Regions from separate parts of the Planococcus kocurii genome, predicted to be linked through region 1. Evidence: riboswitches for the same ligand, from Rfam matches in the RefSeq annotation. Region 1 holds a riboswitch; the other holds the start of a gene.
The links. Region 1 has a riboswitch for preQ1 ahead of queF (preQ(1) synthase). Riboswitches for the same ligand answer to the same signal wherever they lie in the genome.
Positions count from the first base shown of each region.

Region 2: another riboswitch for preQ1. It lies ahead of queC (7-cyano-7-deazaguanine synthase QueC); the one in region 1 lies ahead of queF (preQ(1) synthase).

Region 1 is NZ_CP013661.2:1,499,276-1,507,371, reverse strand. It holds gene AUO94_RS07405 (MerR family transcriptional regulator) at 1-416, shown strand, start outside; gene AUO94_RS07400 (endonuclease/exonuclease/phosphatase family protein) at 932-1,771, shown strand; gene AUO94_RS07395 (queuosine precursor transporter) at 1,815-2,465, opposite strand; gene queF (preQ(1) synthase) at 2,478-2,972, opposite strand; PreQ1 riboswitch class I at 3,070-3,117, opposite strand; gene AUO94_RS07385 (cation diffusion facilitator family transporter) at 3,223-4,125, shown strand; gene AUO94_RS07380 (phosphotransferase family protein) at 4,233-5,165, shown strand; gene AUO94_RS07375 (TraR/DksA C4-type zinc finger protein) at 5,259-5,786, shown strand; gene AUO94_RS07370 (nuclear transport factor 2 family protein) at 5,870-6,232, shown strand; gene AUO94_RS07365 (thiol-disulfide oxidoreductase DCC family protein) at 6,288-6,686, shown strand; gene AUO94_RS07360 (hypothetical protein) at 6,745-7,935, opposite strand; gene AUO94_RS07355 (STAS domain-containing protein) at 8,094-8,096, shown strand, end outside.
Region 2 is NZ_CP013661.2:449,086-457,181, forward strand. It holds gene AUO94_RS02250 (metal-dependent hydrolase) at 1-423, opposite strand, end outside; gene AUO94_RS02255 (M24 family metallopeptidase) at 524-1,621, shown strand; gene AUO94_RS02260 (universal stress protein) at 1,851-2,318, shown strand; gene AUO94_RS02265 (NADP-dependent oxidoreductase) at 2,371-3,309, opposite strand; PreQ1 riboswitch class I at 3,430-3,473, shown strand; gene queC (7-cyano-7-deazaguanine synthase QueC) at 3,480-4,145, shown strand; partial or broken gene queD (6-carboxytetrahydropterin synthase QueD) at 4,142-4,566, shown strand; gene queE (7-carboxy-7-deazaguanine synthase QueE) at 4,563-5,270, shown strand; gene AUO94_RS02285 (zinc ribbon domain-containing protein YjdM) at 5,329-5,670, opposite strand; gene AUO94_RS02290 (universal stress protein) at 5,762-6,181, opposite strand; gene nhaC (Na+/H+ antiporter NhaC) at 6,325-7,701, opposite strand.

The DNA of each region.
Region 1 (8,096 bases):
AAGAGAAATTTCAAGGCTTTCAGCAAAAACGTGTGGACGACAACGAACAGCAATATGGCAATGAAATACGCAGTAAATATGGTGATAGTCTAGTCGATCAATCGAATGCCAACATGTTAGGGATGGGCGAAGAGAAGTTTCTGGCGTTTAAAAGTTTAGAGCAGCAAGTATTAAACAGCTTGGCAAACGCTATCGAAACGAAAGACCCGTCGAGCGACGCGGCTCAGCAAATGGCTGCGTTACATCGCCAGTGGTTAAACTTTACGTGGCCGTCCTATAGCAAGAAAGCGCATAGAGGACTCGCAGAGATCTATGTGGCAGACGAGCGATTTGCTGCGTATTACAACAAAGTAAACCATGGAGCCGCTGAATTTTTAAGGGACGCCATTGTGGTTTATACATCACCAGAAGAATAAAAATTTGTTCAAGTGCAGGCAGCCGAGACTTAATAGGCTGTCTGCATTTTTTATGTTGCGATTGGTTTAGAGCGGAACTTTTGTTTTTGCTGCGCATCTCTAAATTCTACTGAACGTGCGTAAACTTTCTTGGGCGTGCGTAAACTCTACTGAACGTGCATAAATTTTCTTGAACGTGCGTAAACTCTACTGAACGTGCATAAATTTTCTTGAACGTGCGTAAACTCTACTGAACGTGCGTAAATTTCTTGAACGTGCATAAATTCTACTGAACGTGCGTAAACTTTCTTGGACGTGCGTAAACTCTTCTGAACGTGCATAAATTTTCTTGAACGTGTGTAAACTCTACTGAACGTGCATAAACTCTTCTGAAATGGAAGCAAGTCGTAACACCTCGGATTTTCCGTTTACGAAATCTTTACACTCTTGTCACAGCCACTTCACAAGCACTTGTTATACTAAAGCCAATTAAACAGCTGCCAACGATTTGTGTTCATCGAAAAGGAGAGGTTTGCATGCACGGGAATCAAAAGAAAGCACCAATTGTCAAAGTTATGTCTTTTAACATTGCTCATGGGTTGGGGATGGATGGAGTCGTCGATTTGGAGAGGACCGCAGGAGTTATCGAGGAATCCTGTGCGAACATTATTGCCTTGCAGGAAGTTGACCGTTATTTTTCTGCTCGCAGTTCATTTGTGGACCAAGTAGAGTGGTTGAGCAAAAGACTTGGCATGCATGCGGCTTACGGAGCCAATATGAGTTTTGCACCTGAAGATTCAGAACGTCCGAATCATCAATATGGCAATGTCATTTTGAGTAACTACCCAATCAAATACGTCGAAAATCATTTATTGACTCAAGTTCCGTGTCCATTTGGAAATAATGAACAACGGGGTCTGTTAGAAACCATCATTGAAGTGGAAGGTAGTTATTTGAGTGTATTTAATACCCATTTAGCGCTGAAAGATGAAGAGCTAGCAGTTAGTGTTGATGAAATTTTGACCCTTACAGAAAAAACCCGCTTTCCACAAATTCTTGTTGGGGACTTTAATGCCCCACCTTCGAACGGTTATATGCAAAAACTCAACAGCCAGTTCAACGATGCTTTTTTGACAATGAAAAGAGGCGATGCCTACACATATCCCTCTCCTTACACAAATAAAGAAACAGCTGAGATTTTGTCTCCAGCAATACGAATCGACTATATTTTTTCAGATAGCGCTATTGATGTCGTACAGGTAGCCGTTATTGAGACGGCCGTTTCCGATCATATGCCGATTGTAGCGGATATGGTCCTGACTGGTGCGACAGTACACAGTAAAGATGGTTTGCAAAAAGAACGGGCAAAGGTCTAAACAGTCAAACTTCAGCATATATGATGAAAAAACCGGAAGCTCTCTATTGGAGAGCTTCCGGTTTTTGATGTCCGTAAATTTGATGGCCTGCTAGATCGCGTCTGCATAACTTGACGAGTAAATACACCAGTGGCGTGTCGGCTGCAGCCACGAGCCATTTGAATGCATATTGTGTCACAATCATGCCAAGTAATACACTAGTTGGCAAAGTGCCGTAAAAAGCGATGGTGATGAAAATGCTCGTATCGACCAATTGGCTGACCATTGTTGAGGCATTATTGCGAAGCCACAACTTGGAATGACCATGTTTTTCTTTCAGTTTATGGAAAATAGTGACGTCCAGGTTTTGACTAATAAAGTAAGAAACGAGACTGGCTACAGTAACACGAAAACCTGCAGAAAAGATGGTTTCGAATGATTCTTGATTCGTAAAAAAAGAAGCAGCTGGCAAATGAATAGCAAGAAAAATAAACGCCAGTGCACAAAGCTGTGTAACAAATCCTGCTGTAACGGTTTGTCTTGCAGCTTCTTTGCCATATACTTCTGCAATCGTATCTGTGATCGGGAAAGTGAAAACATAGACGATGACAGCAGCCGGTAAAACAGCCCATTCGCCGATACTGAATAATTTCACCGCGAGTATATTCGATAAGATTAACAAGCCGACAAATGCGCCGTTCAAATAAAGTAACATTTGCTGAGCTCCTTATCGATTGGTAATCGTTTCGGGATTCATGTCGTGATTCATCATCCGGTACGATGCCATTTCTTCGTATTTTGTTCCAGGTTGGCCATAGTTTGTGTAAGGATCAATCGACAAACCGCCACGTGGCGTGAATTTTCCCCAAACTTCGATATACCGAGGATCCATCAATTTGATTAAATCATTCATAATGATGTTAACAACATCTTCATGAAAATCTCCATGATTGCGGAAACTGAATAAATAAAGCTTCAGTGATTTGCTTTCGACTAATGTTTTGTCGGGAATAAAGCTCAAGTAGATCGTAGCGAAATCGGGTTGCCCAGTTTGCGGACAAAGGGAAGTAAACTCAGGACAATTAAATTTCACAAAATAATCACGGCTGTGCAGATTGTCGATGGGTTCTAAAATGTCTGGATCGTATTCAAATTTATACTTGGTGTTTTGATTGCCAAGCAATTCTAAATGCTCGAGCGTGTCTTCGTTTCTTCCTGCCATAAAAACGGCCTCCTTTTAGATGCCCGGTTAGGAAGAGGGTTATAAAAAACGGACAAAAGAAAAAGCCAAATCGCATGTGGATTTGGCTGAGTTTCGACAATCCATAGTTTTTTATAGAGGGTGAAATGCTATGAACCTCTCCCGTTGCCGGGGTATTTACTTTTTACTCATCTATCGTATAAGACTTACTATGCGTTGTCAATCGACCAAATTTGTTAACATATTAGCAACAGCCAAAGGAGAGGATCGCATGGGGCATGATCATGATCATTTTGAAACAGTTAGAAGCGGCAATAAAAAAGCTTTATCTATCGCACTTATCATAACAGCCGGCATCATGTTGCTAGAGTTTTTCGGCGGACTCTTCACAAACAGTTTGGCTTTAATTGCAGACAGCGGTCATATGTTGTCGGATACGGTTTCACTGGTACTGAGTTTGTCAGCTATTTGGTTTGCGGGAAGAGCAGCGTCTGCTAACAAAACCTATGGCTACTACCGTTTTGAAATTCTTACCGCCTTTATTAATGGTATTACGTTATTTGTTATGGCAGGTTTTATCATTTATGAAGCTGTCCAGCGTTTATATGAGCCTGCGGAAGTTCAAGGAGGTTGGATGCTAGTCATTGCGTCAATTGGTCTTGCTGCTAACGTATTGAGCGCGTGGGTGTTAAACCGTGGTGCCGATGTTCAAGGCAATCTTAATATGAAAAGTGCTTATATGCATATTATCGGAGATGCGCTTGGTTCAGTAGGCGCCATAGTAGCGGGCATGCTTATTCTGTTATTTGACTGGACGATAGCGGATCCGCTGATTTCGGTCGCTGTTGCGTTATTGATTTTGCGGAGCGCCTGGGGCATTCTTCAAAATAGCATTCATATTTTGATGGAGGGAACACCTGAGACGATTGATACGCAGCAAGTGAGAGAGCGGCTGCTTGAAATCGAAGGTGTGTTAGACGTTCATGACCTTCACGTGTGGACGATTACATCTGGCATGGACTTGTTTACATGCCACATTGATGTCGATGTCAATATACAAGAGCAAAAGGTTCTTCAAGAAGCTTTGAAATTGGTTTATGATGTGTGCGGAATTGAACATGCCACCATCCAAATTGAAAAAACCGACACTGTACACGACTCACTAAAGGTATAAATTTAAAAAGAGTGGATTATCTGTTAATTTCTCTATCATTGACGGATAGCATCCATATTTTTCATGGTAAACTAAAGGTAAAAGATAGGCAGAAAGGAGCGACAAGAATGGCAGGCGAACAGTATGGATTACAAAAGCAATCAATAGAATGGGTGAAAAGCCAACTAAACGAGCAAGTAGAAATCATCGACGTTGATCCGCTGACGGGCGGAACCTCTTCAAAGCTATTTGAGCTAACTGTCAAAGAGAACGATCAAGTGCTTTCTTACGTTCTGCGACTTTTTCATAAAGCCGATTGGTTGGAAAAAGAGCCTGATTTAGCAAGACATGAAGCAGATAGCCTTCAGTACGCTGAGCAGTCCGGCCTTCTTGTCCCTCACTTAATCGCTTATGACGAAACCGGACAAGAAAATGGCGTGCCTGCAGTATTCATGACAAAAGAGTCTGGCTCTGTCGTACTTCAACCAACTCATGATAACAAATGGACAGATCGACTGGCAGCGGCTTTGGCAGAGTTGCATCAAATAAAGGCAGAAGACTTTCCATACGAATATTTTTCTTATAACGATGCGTTCTTACTTGAAAAGCCGACGTGGTCCAAAGTTCAAAACGATTGGATGCGAGCTTTTTACATTGTTTCTGGAAACCGTCCTAAAGTGCGGGAGTGTTTCATTCATCGAGATTTCCATCCAGCTAATGTGCTGTGGGAAAACGGCGAAATTAGTGCTATCGTAGACTGGGTCAACGCATGTCGAGGGCCCGCAGGAATCGATGTTGGCCATTGCCGTGTCAACCTAGCTCAGATGTATGGAATTTCTGTTGCTAATGAGTTTCTGGCAGCGTATCAGCGGCATGCTGGGAATCTATTTGTTTACGATCCGTATTGGGATCTGGTTTCACTAATAGACACCTTAAATGGATCACCTACTGTGTACCCGGGGTGGAAAGCGTTCGGTATGAAAGGATTGTCTGACGAGTTGGTACGACATCGATTAGATGATTATTTATTAAGTCTTTTGGATCGATTTGATGACTTTTAAGTCCTCCTGCTAAAAGAGTCAGTATCATTTCAGGTTTGATTTCCCCGATAAAGGCAATATAACAATAAGTGAGTTTTTTGAGGAGGAAATTGGATGACAGATGAACAACTAAAGAAATTGAAAAAGCAATTAGTAGAACAAGTAGAATCACTAGAAGAACGCGTAGAGCATACAGAAGAGTTTGAGACGACCGAACTTTCAAACTACGATAATCATCCTGCTGACAATGCCACAGATTTATACGATCAAGAACGCGGTCTGGCGATGACTCAGTTTAAAGAAGAAGAATTAGCAGACGCTAAAGCAGCTCTAGCTGCAATTGAAGACGGTAGCTACGGGACGTGTTCAGTGTGTGGCAAAGAAATTCCGTTTGAACGATTGGAAGCATTGCCAACCGCGTTGACTTGTATCGATCACGCAGATCAACATCCGGATTTGGAAAGTCGCCCATCTGAAGAAGATGTTCTACAGGCTTCCACAGCACAGCCTGTCAAAAAAGAAGACGACGGCATTCGAGACTACCAAGATAGTTTTGAAGATGTAGAGGATTTTGGCTCGTCGGATACACCGCAAGATCAACCAAGCGAAGATTCACAAGATTTTTTCAAAGACGATAAATAAAACGATCCCCTCCTGCCGTTAGGCAAGGAGGGGATTTAAAAAACAGCACGATTTCCCGGGAAATAACAGCTAGGGGGTTAAGTATGGATAGATTGAAAGAAGAAATTTATAGGCTTGAATGCAGCCACTTGGAGCCGGAGTGTTGGGTTTCAACCGATAAGTTAAGTGAAGTGCTGGACGATGAGTTTTTTGAATTTGGCAGTTCTGGAGGTCTTATTAAACGTCAGGATTTTGAAGGGGATTTTCCATCAAATCCCGACCCAATGGCTATTCATTTTTTCGAAATGCACAAATTAGGTCCAGATGCTGTGCTGACCACGTACCAAATAACCAACTTAAAGACGGGAAAGCTGACGAACCGGAGTTCTGTCTGGAAAAAACGAGAAAATGGCTGGAGATTATTTTTCCATCAAGGAACAGTTTCAGCTAGCAACGTGTTTGAATAAAGAAAGAATAGGCTATTCACATAACAGAACTATTTTGTCGAAGGAGGAATTTTTCATGGAACATGCCATCGTATTATTTGATGGAGACTGCAATTTTTGCGATTCAAGCGTTCAATTTATCATCAATCATGATCCCGCTGGCTATTATCAGTTTGCTTCGTTGCAAAGTGAGATTGGCCAAGAACTTTCAAGGAAATTCAAAGTACCGGGAGATGTCGATAGTTTAGTATTGATCAAGGATGGACAGGCGTTTGTGAAATCTGAAGGGGCTTTAATGATTTCGCATCACTTAACAGGTCTCTGGAAATTGGCGCATTACTTGAAACCATTTCCACGAGTAGTTCGTGACGGCGCGTATGACATTATCGCTAAAAATCGGTATAAAGTATTCGGCAAGTTGGATAGCTGCATGCTGCCCCCTCCTCACATACGCAAACGATTTCTGGACAAATAATAGAACAAGCCCGAATCCGGTAATCCTCGGGTTCGGGCTTTCTTAGGAATAGAAAATCTCAGTAGAAATTGGATATTCGCCAATAGTGACTGGCAGTAGGTCCTGCCATAAAAGCGAGACCTTCACTTTCTTTTTGATGAATGGCCGTCCATTCGTGGTTATCTTCAAACTTCAAATAAACTTCGTGATTGGGCGATTGATCATGTACGCCAATAATGTCATACGTGCCATTTTGATAAAAATCAGCTGATAGTTCGTAATCAATGTTTGGTGACGTTGTGAGTGGGTTTCCTACGCAATGCGTTAAGGTGATGACCATTTTTGGTTCGATTTCTGCTGCTTTCTCTAATTCAATTTTTTGAGAGGAAGCAATATCAGCTTTGCTAAAATTTTTTCGCCAATTGTATCCAATGGTGGGTCCTATGTGCTTGTCCCATACCAATGTCGGACTTTGGTTAAAGTTAATAGTAAGATTGACTTGAGACCGGTAATGCGGTGACTCAGCGTCAAAGCTTCGTCCATCCCCTTGAAAATAGGCAAAAGGGGACAAGAGATTAGGGTTTTTCAATAAGGTATCTGGCAGAAAAGTAGTATAGCGTAATTGCCAGGCTGGGACTAGTTGAGTCGATTCTTTATCGGACAATAAAGAATCGAGAGAAGCAATTTTTTTAGTCAGCCAAAAGTCTTCTGTTGCTGCTTTTTTTTGCGGAGATTTTTGGTGTAAACTATTAAAAAACTTATTTAACGCAATTTTTTTGTCGCTAACCTTTTTTTGAGACTTTACGATTGGACGGTTGCCACGAATCCAGTAAGTTGCTTCTTCGTTCATCGAAACTTGTCGGTCCGTGTACTGATTTTTTTCAACGGTTTCAATAAATGCTCCATTGCGATAGATATCATAAGCCGTAATGCCAACAATTTTTCCCCAAGCTAAAGAAATACGACTGTTAGAAACAATGGTTGTTAAAACTAACTCTGCTAAACGATTGTTGCTGTTCATTTGTCGTTTTTCTGTTGCTGTTTGTAGCTTGATTTTATCTACCCAGTGTCCTGACGCATCTAGGCGTTCAAGTGTATAGGTATACAAGTGACCTTCTTTTAATCCTTCATCTTTAAAGCGATTTTGAGTGCCGGTATAAACCATTTGCCCATCTCGCTTTACGCGGCAAACGTCCTCGGTCGCTGTCCATCTGAAATAAATGAATGTATTGGATTGTTCCAATACGAGAATATCTAATTCGTTTTCCATATTTACACCTCCACATGCTATTGTTAGGCATATACCCTTTCAACAATAAAAATGAACCTTTTTAGAAGAGAATAAATAACCATCATACCGGAAAGCTGTTAATGGCAATGTCGGTAAAATTACGTAAAGAATGAGCAAAGCGGATAGGGGGAACAGCAATG
Region 2 (8,096 bases), 1.1 Mb from region 1:
ACCTGCATGGTAAATTGTTTTGCCTTCTGCTGTAAATAAAATTCCAGCTGGCATGCCACCATAAACGACTTCACCTTCTGCTGTTGTGAAAGAAGAACTGTGAAATGCTTTTGTGAACTTTACCACACCAAACTCGAATTCGTGTGCGCCGCCTAACCCCATACCTACTGCGTTTACACCGAGACTGTCTAAATAATTAGCTAGTTCAAATACAGCTATAACTTGCGCATTACTTTTTTTCGCTAGTTCGACGGTATCGCCAACATGGTCGTTATGGGCATGTGTTAAGAGGATCACATCTGGCCTTTCTTTTTCGACCGTTAAATCAGTGAACTCATTGCCGTTAATAAATGGATCAATTAAAATAGTATATTCACCTGTTTTGATTTTCACAATAGAATGACCATGATATGAGACGTGCATAAAATCCCTCCAATTGATGTTTGAATATAGTGAATTCAAGTCATATAGCTGATTTATACCCTGTTTTTTGATATGCTACACATATAGAGGAGGAATACATATGATAAAAATTAACCAACTACAAGATTACCTGAAACAACATTCAATTGATGCGGCATTTATTACAGATCCCTACAACGTTTTTTACGTTAGTGGTTTCAAAAGTAATCCACATGAACGTCTACTAGGTGTCATGATATTCGCAGAAGCTGAACCCTTTTTAATTTGTCCTAAAATGGAAATTCCAGATGCAAAGAATGCTGGGTGGACAGGCGAAATCGTCGGTCACGAAGACACACAAAATTCCATGGAAATTTTATATAAAACAGCAAAATCGCGTGGCATTGAATTAAAAACAATGGCAATTGAAAAAGCGCATATGACAGTAGATCGCTCCGAAGCGATTCTCTCATTCTTTGAGCCGCGTACAATTGTACAACTAGACGATCAGTTAAATGCTATGCGTGTAATAAAAGATGACGCAGAACTTCGAATATTACGTGAAGCAGCGGCATTAGCTGATTACGCGATTGAAGTAGCTGCAAAAACAATTAAAGAAGGCATTACTGAAATTGAAGTCATGACAGAAATTGAATTAGCGTTAAAAAAACGTGGCGTTACGCATATGTCGTTCGATACAACTGTATTGGCTGGAGACAAAGCGGCTTCACCACACGGTAAAACTGGCGATCGTAAATTGAAAAATGGCGACTTGGTATTGTTTGACCTTGGCGTTGTTCATAAAGGCTATTGCTCAGATATTACCCGTACATTAGCGCTTGGAGAACCTAGTGAAGAGCAAAAGGCTGTATATGATATTGTCTATCGTTCTGAAACAGCTGCTCTTGAAGCGGTCAAACCTGGCGTTACAGCTGCTGAACTTGATCAAATTTCACGTAAAGTAATTACAGATGCAGGATACGGTGAGTATTTCACACACCGTTTAGGACATGGTTTAGGCATCGATGTTCATGAATTCCCTTCTATTCATGGAGAGAATTCGATAAAAATGGAAAAAGGAATGGTCTTTACATTAGAGCCTGGTATTTATATTCCTGGTAAAATCGGCGTTCGTATTGAAGATGACGTCGCTGTAACTGCAGATGGTTACGAAGTACTGACAAAATTCCCGAAAGAACTTCAAATTATCCATAATTAATAGACACAGCGACACCAGAAAAATTCTGATGTCGCTTTTCATTTACCGTAAATTGAACGATTGGTTTAAACCATCACTTTACTGCTAGCTATTTATTTCTATTCATCTAATTACCATGTCAAAAGACGCCTTTAATTAGACAAAAAATTCACGAAATTACATCCAATTTAGCAGGAACTTAGATAGTTTTAGCGAATGTTTACAAAGAGAGATAAAGGAGGAATGTAGGATGACATTAAAATACAGTCAAATTCTTGTAGCAGTCGATGGTTCGAAAGAAGCTGAGTGGGCATTTAAAAAATCAGTTGGTATTGCTGGACGGAATAACGCTACATTAAATTTGGTAAACGTAATCGATACCCGTTCGTTCGCTGCAATTGAAGCGTACGATCGCTCGATTGCTGACCGTGCTCAAAAGTTTGCTGAAGATTTATTAGAAGAGTATAAAAAAGAAGCGTTAGCCGGTGGTGTTGAAAAAGTGAACATTGTTGTCGATTATGGTTCTCCTAAAACAATGATTTCAAGAGATTTGGCACAAAAAGTTGAAGCGGATTTAATTATCTGTGGTGCTACCGGATTAAATGCGGTTGAACGTTTCCTAATCGGTAGCGTTTCAGAACACATTGTTCGTTCAGCAAAATGTGATGTATTGGTTGTACGTACTGAAGAAGCTCAAGACGATGCACCAACAGGTTAATACGTAAAACGAAAAAATCCTTTCACTCATGTGAAAGGATTTTTTCGTTTTATTAAGATTTCACTTTGATAATAATTTTTCCGCGAGCATGATGAGTTTCGCTAAGTTCGTGTGCATCTTTTAACCCTTGCTCACTAAACTCAAACACGTGACCAATCGCAGGTTTAAATTCTCCTGATACAAACAAATTAGCCAGCTGATGTAATTGCTCACCGCTCGGCTCTAACCAAAAGCTGCTTGCTTTTACTTCGTGCTCTTGCGCTTTCTCTGCAGAAGGCTGACCTGCAATCGAAATCAGTTTCCCGCCTTTTTTCAAGACTTTGAAACTTTTATCTAGTACTTCTCCACCCATTGTGTCTAATACTGCATCAAAGTTTTCCAGTAACTCACTAAAATCTTCTTCACTGTAATTAATGACACGGTTTGCACCTAGTGATTTGACCAGTTCATCGTTTTTGTCACTTGCAGTCGTCGCTACATACGCTCCGATGCTGTTAGCAATTTGAATGGCCATACTTCCCACTCCACCGGCTCCCGCATGAATCAATACTTTATCTCCTTTTTTAACTTCGGCAAAGTCGACAAGGCATTGATAAGCAGTTAGCCCAGCTAATGGAATTGCCGCGCCTTCTTCAAAAGTCATGCTTTCTGGCATATGAGCTAATAGCTGTTCTTCTACTGGCACAAATTCTGCATAAGTCCCTTGACGTGTTGTCGCAGGTCTCGTAAAGACACGATCGCCTACTTTGAAATGCTTAACGTTTGTGCCAATTTCAGCAACCACACCCGCTGCATCCCAACCTAAAATAATCGGGAATTCCCAAGGTAACATTTCTTTTAAATAGCCTTCACGTAATTTCCAGTCAATTGGATTTATAGAAGTGGCATGAACTTCAACTAGCACCTGATTTTCGTTGATAGTTGGTTTTTCTACTTCTCTTTCTTTCAGTTGTTCTGTACCACCATAACTGTCGATAATAATTGCTCTCATGTCAAACATCCCCTTTCCTTATTCTATAAATATACCCTATTTCAGAAATAGTACACCTTCCGGAGACTTGCATTTATAGTCTTCTTTTCTGGTACATTATGTTATTATTAACACTGTTCGCTAAAAGAGGTTCGCAAACTCCCTCTCTAAAAAACTAAGGAGTGTTACAGATGAAAAAAGAAAAAGCAGTCGTCGTTTTCAGCGGTGGCCAAGACAGTACCACTTGCCTATTTTGGGCAATCAAGAATTTCAAAGAAGTAGCAACCGTCACTTTTGATTACGGCCAGCGTCATTCGGCTGAAATTGAGTGTGCCAGAAAAATCGCTGAAGAACTAGGTGTATCATTTAAGGTATTGGATATGACTTTGATCAATCAACTCTCAGCAAATGCGTTAACACGTGATGATATCGACGTGACCGCAGAAGATGGTGAATTGCCATCTACTTTTGTACCAGGCAGAAATCACTTATTTTTATCTTTTGCAGCAGTTTATGCAGACGCTATCGGTTGCCAACATTTAATTACTGGAGTAAGTCAAACCGACTTCAGCGGTTATCCCGATTGTCGTGATACGTTTATTCGTTCACTAAATGTCACATTAAATTTAGCAATGGACAAGCAGTTTATCATCCATACGCCGTTAATGTGGCTCGACAAAACCGAGGTTTGGGAACTTTCTGATACACTTGGTGCTTTTGAATTTATTCAAGACAAGACCTTAACTTGCTATAACGGCATCCCGAGCACTGGTTGTGGCGAATGTCCTGCCTGCAAATTGCGAAATGATGGACTTGCTCGCTATCAGGATAAAAAAATGGCTGGTGTTAGAGCATGATGCAGCAATTTTATCCGACAATTCCACACGATTTCCAATTTGAGCTCAATAAGGACTTTCATTTTTCAGCAGCGCATTTTATTCCAAGTGAAGAAGCAGGGAAATGCCAAGTCATGCACGGCCATACGTATCACCTCAACATTACAATCGCAGGTAACGAACTTGACGCCATTGGTTTTCTAATTGACTTTAAATTATTAAAAGAACTGATTCATAAAAATACGACCACAGTGTCTTGAACGATCATCCGGAATTTGCCACTAAATTTCCGACCACCGAGCTTCTTGCTAAGCAAGTGTGGCAGTCGATTCAAACGATGCTGCAAGCGACCAGCAACCGTCCCAACTGTCTGCAAGTTATCGTTCGTGAAACACCAACCAGTTATGTTGTATTCCGTCCGAAACAAGAGGACTTGTTATGAGAATTCCAGTGATGGAAATTTTCGGTCCAACCATTCAAGGTGAGGGCATGGTAATGGGACAAAAAACCATGTTTGTGCGCACAGCAGGATGCGATTATTCCTGTTCTTGGTGTGATTCTAAATTCACTTGGGATGGCACAGGCACAAGCGTCTCCAAACAACCTACTGAAATCGTTGAGGAACTCATCCAAACCGGTGGCAAGGCCTTTTCGCATGTCACCATATCCGGTGGCAATCCCGCTCTCCATAAAGGTATCGGTGAACTCGTTGATTTGTGCCATTTGCAAGGCTGGAAAGTGGCTGTAGAAACGCAGGCATCTCTTTGGCAAGAGTGGATGATAGAAATCGATGATATTACCTTGTCACCAAAACCACCTAGTTCTGGTATGAAAACAGATGTAACGAAACTAGATGTATTTATAGAAAAACTGCAAAATGCCAATGTCAGCCTGAAAGTTGTTATTTTTGACGAAATTGACTTTGCTTATGCAGAAAAACTTCACCAGCGTTACCCGGCAGTTCCATTTTTCTTACAAACAGGTAACGAAGACACTGCAACGACAGATGATTTGCAGTTAGTGACTACCTTACTTCATAGATACGAACAATTAATTGATTACCATATTCAGTCCCCTATTATGAATGATGCCAAAGTGTTGCCGCAATTGCATACTTTAGTATGGGGCAATAAACGCGGCGTTTAAACAGATAAACACGAAAAAACTCCGTCGACCTCAAAAGGTCGACGGAGTTTTTTTCGTGTTATGCTTTTTTAACAAATTCCGATTTTAGTTTCATCGGACCAAAACCATCGATCTTACAATCAATGTCGTGATCACCATCAACCAAACGGATACTTTTTACTTTTGTTCCAATTTTCAAAGTTGACGAACTGCCTTTGACTTTCAAGTCTTTAATGACTGTTACAGCATCCCCATCTTTTAATACCGTTCCGTTTGCATCTTTGACGATTTTTTCTTTTTCATCCTGTTCAGCTTCAATCGCTAAATTCCATTCATGTGCACATTCAGGACAGACAAACAGATTGCCGTCTTCATACGTATATTCAGAATTACAATTAGGACAATTCGGTAATGTAGTCATTTTCTCCTCCAGCTGATCTTTTAGTCAGTTAATCAGTAATACCAACAATCTTTTTACCAGTATACCAGAACTATCCACTCGTCCGTCTGAGTTATTTTACGACTAGTACGGGACAATGCACGTGATTGACAACTTTCTGACTGACACTGCCAAGTACTAGCGCCGATACTGGCTTTAATCCCCTGCTGCCAATCACAACCAAATCAAATTCCCCTTCATTGGCCATTTCAATAATCACGGGTGCTGGACGACCGTGCATCATTTCAATTTTGTAAAAGACTTCTCCACGTTCTAAAGCTTCTTTGATCGGTTGAATTTTTTTCTTTCGCGACAATTCAAACTCGAGCTGACCACCATCGTGAACCTTTTCATTGCTGTCTTCATCAAAATCAGAAACGTATACGATTGTCACTTCTGTCCCTTTCACTAACGTTGCGAGTTGGGCAGCTTGCTTTCCAGCTCGTTCAGCATTTTCAGAACCGTCTATAGCGACTAAAATTGATTGATACATTTCTCCACCCCTTTAAACTAGTTTCCGTGACTTTGCAATAAGTACCCTCTACTGACACTATTCGACTTTCTATTGAAATTCCCTGCTTCTCTAGAAAAACAGATGACGATAAACGTCAGCTGTTTTCTCTTTATAGTCGTTATTTACTTGTATGTTAGCGTTTTTCCGGTGAATCCAAATAAAATCGTTAGAACAGGCGATAGCAAACAAAAGAATGCGAATGGTAAATACTCCAGTGTCGGAACGCCAATAACACCCGTAATGAAAATTCCACATACGCTCCAAGGAACAAGTGGGTTGACGACTGTTCCAGCATCTTCCATCACGCGACTCAAGTTTTTCCCTGCGAGTCCTACTTTGTCGTAAGGCTCTTTAAATGCCTGTCCCGTCAATAAAATGGACAAGTATTGTTCACCGATCAGAATATTGATACCGATTGCGGTTAATGCCGAAGCCGCAATAACCGACGAAACTTTTCTCAGTACGCTCTCTACTTTAGCTAACAAACATTGAACAATCCCTAAAGTAAATAGCAATCCACCCATACTAAGCGCGAGCAGTACTAAGGCTACCGTGAACATCATGCTCTCCATTCCACCACGTGACAACAAACTATCAATCTCTGTGATACCAGTAGAAGACACATATCCGCTAAATAGCACCTTAAAAATCTCGGAAGCTGTAGACGTTTGATGCAGATAAGAAATCGCAATGGCTGATATTGAACTTAATGCCAGCGTCATTAAAGCAGGTGTTTTCGCCAAGGTTAAAACAATAAGCACGACTAATGGAACAAGCGTATACCCGTGAATCATGCCTGTAGCTAACAGTCCTTCTTTAAAGATCGAGATGTTCTGCACACTAGCTCCCGTCGCCTCCGGAGAAAGCCATACAAACAACCCTAGAGTTATGACAAAAGCGGGAATTGTCGTCCATCCCATATTGCGAATGTGGTCGAACAAATCTACACCGACAATGGTCGAAGATAAATTTGTTGTGTCTGACAACGGAGACATTTTATCCCCAAAAAATGCGCCTGAAACAATTGCACCAGCTGTTATGGCTAATGACAAATCCATTGCCGTCGCCATCCCGATAAAAGCCACACCAATCGTTGCAACCGTCGTGAGTGAGCTACCAATAGACAATCCAATTAATGATGTGACGATAAAGACAATAGCATAAAAAAACGTCATAGAAATCAAGGTAAAGCCTGCGTATATCAACGTTGGAATGGTACCGCTAATCATCCAGCTACTAATGAGCATACCGATAAAGAAAAACAGAAAAACTGCGCTCATTCCCGCACCTGCACCATCAACTAATCCTTTTTCCAGTGTTCGGTAGGACACTTTCTTTAACAATCCATAACCGAATAGCAACAAAACCGAAAATAAGATAGGAAGATGTGGAACTGATTTAAATCGAATAATACTGACACTGATTAATAGAAAGATAGCAGTTGTTATTAAAATAGCTTCTGAAACTCTTGGCGTGATGACTGATTTGATATTATGCATGACAAACTCTCCTTTTTTATAAAAAAAAAAGAGAAAACGCCCGTCCCAATAAAGGGACGAAGGTTTTCTCCGCGTTACCACCCAATTTGATGTTCTAGCTTACCAAACATCCACTCTTTGCGAATCGATCAAAACTGATGACGTATTTCATCCCATTTGCTGCCTGAATTTACACCTACCATTCAGTCTCTTGCTGCTGCACACAAATTGCCTACTAAACCATCGATCGACTTATTTAAACACTTACGTAATGAAAAAATACGGCTTACCACTTTAAATCCAGTAAAGTTCATACTAATCTAGAGCAACGACATAAGAAAATTTTTTCGAACGACTCGACTAGTCATTTTTAAAAGTATATTGAAATAAATTTTACCAGTCTTCTCTGACAAGTC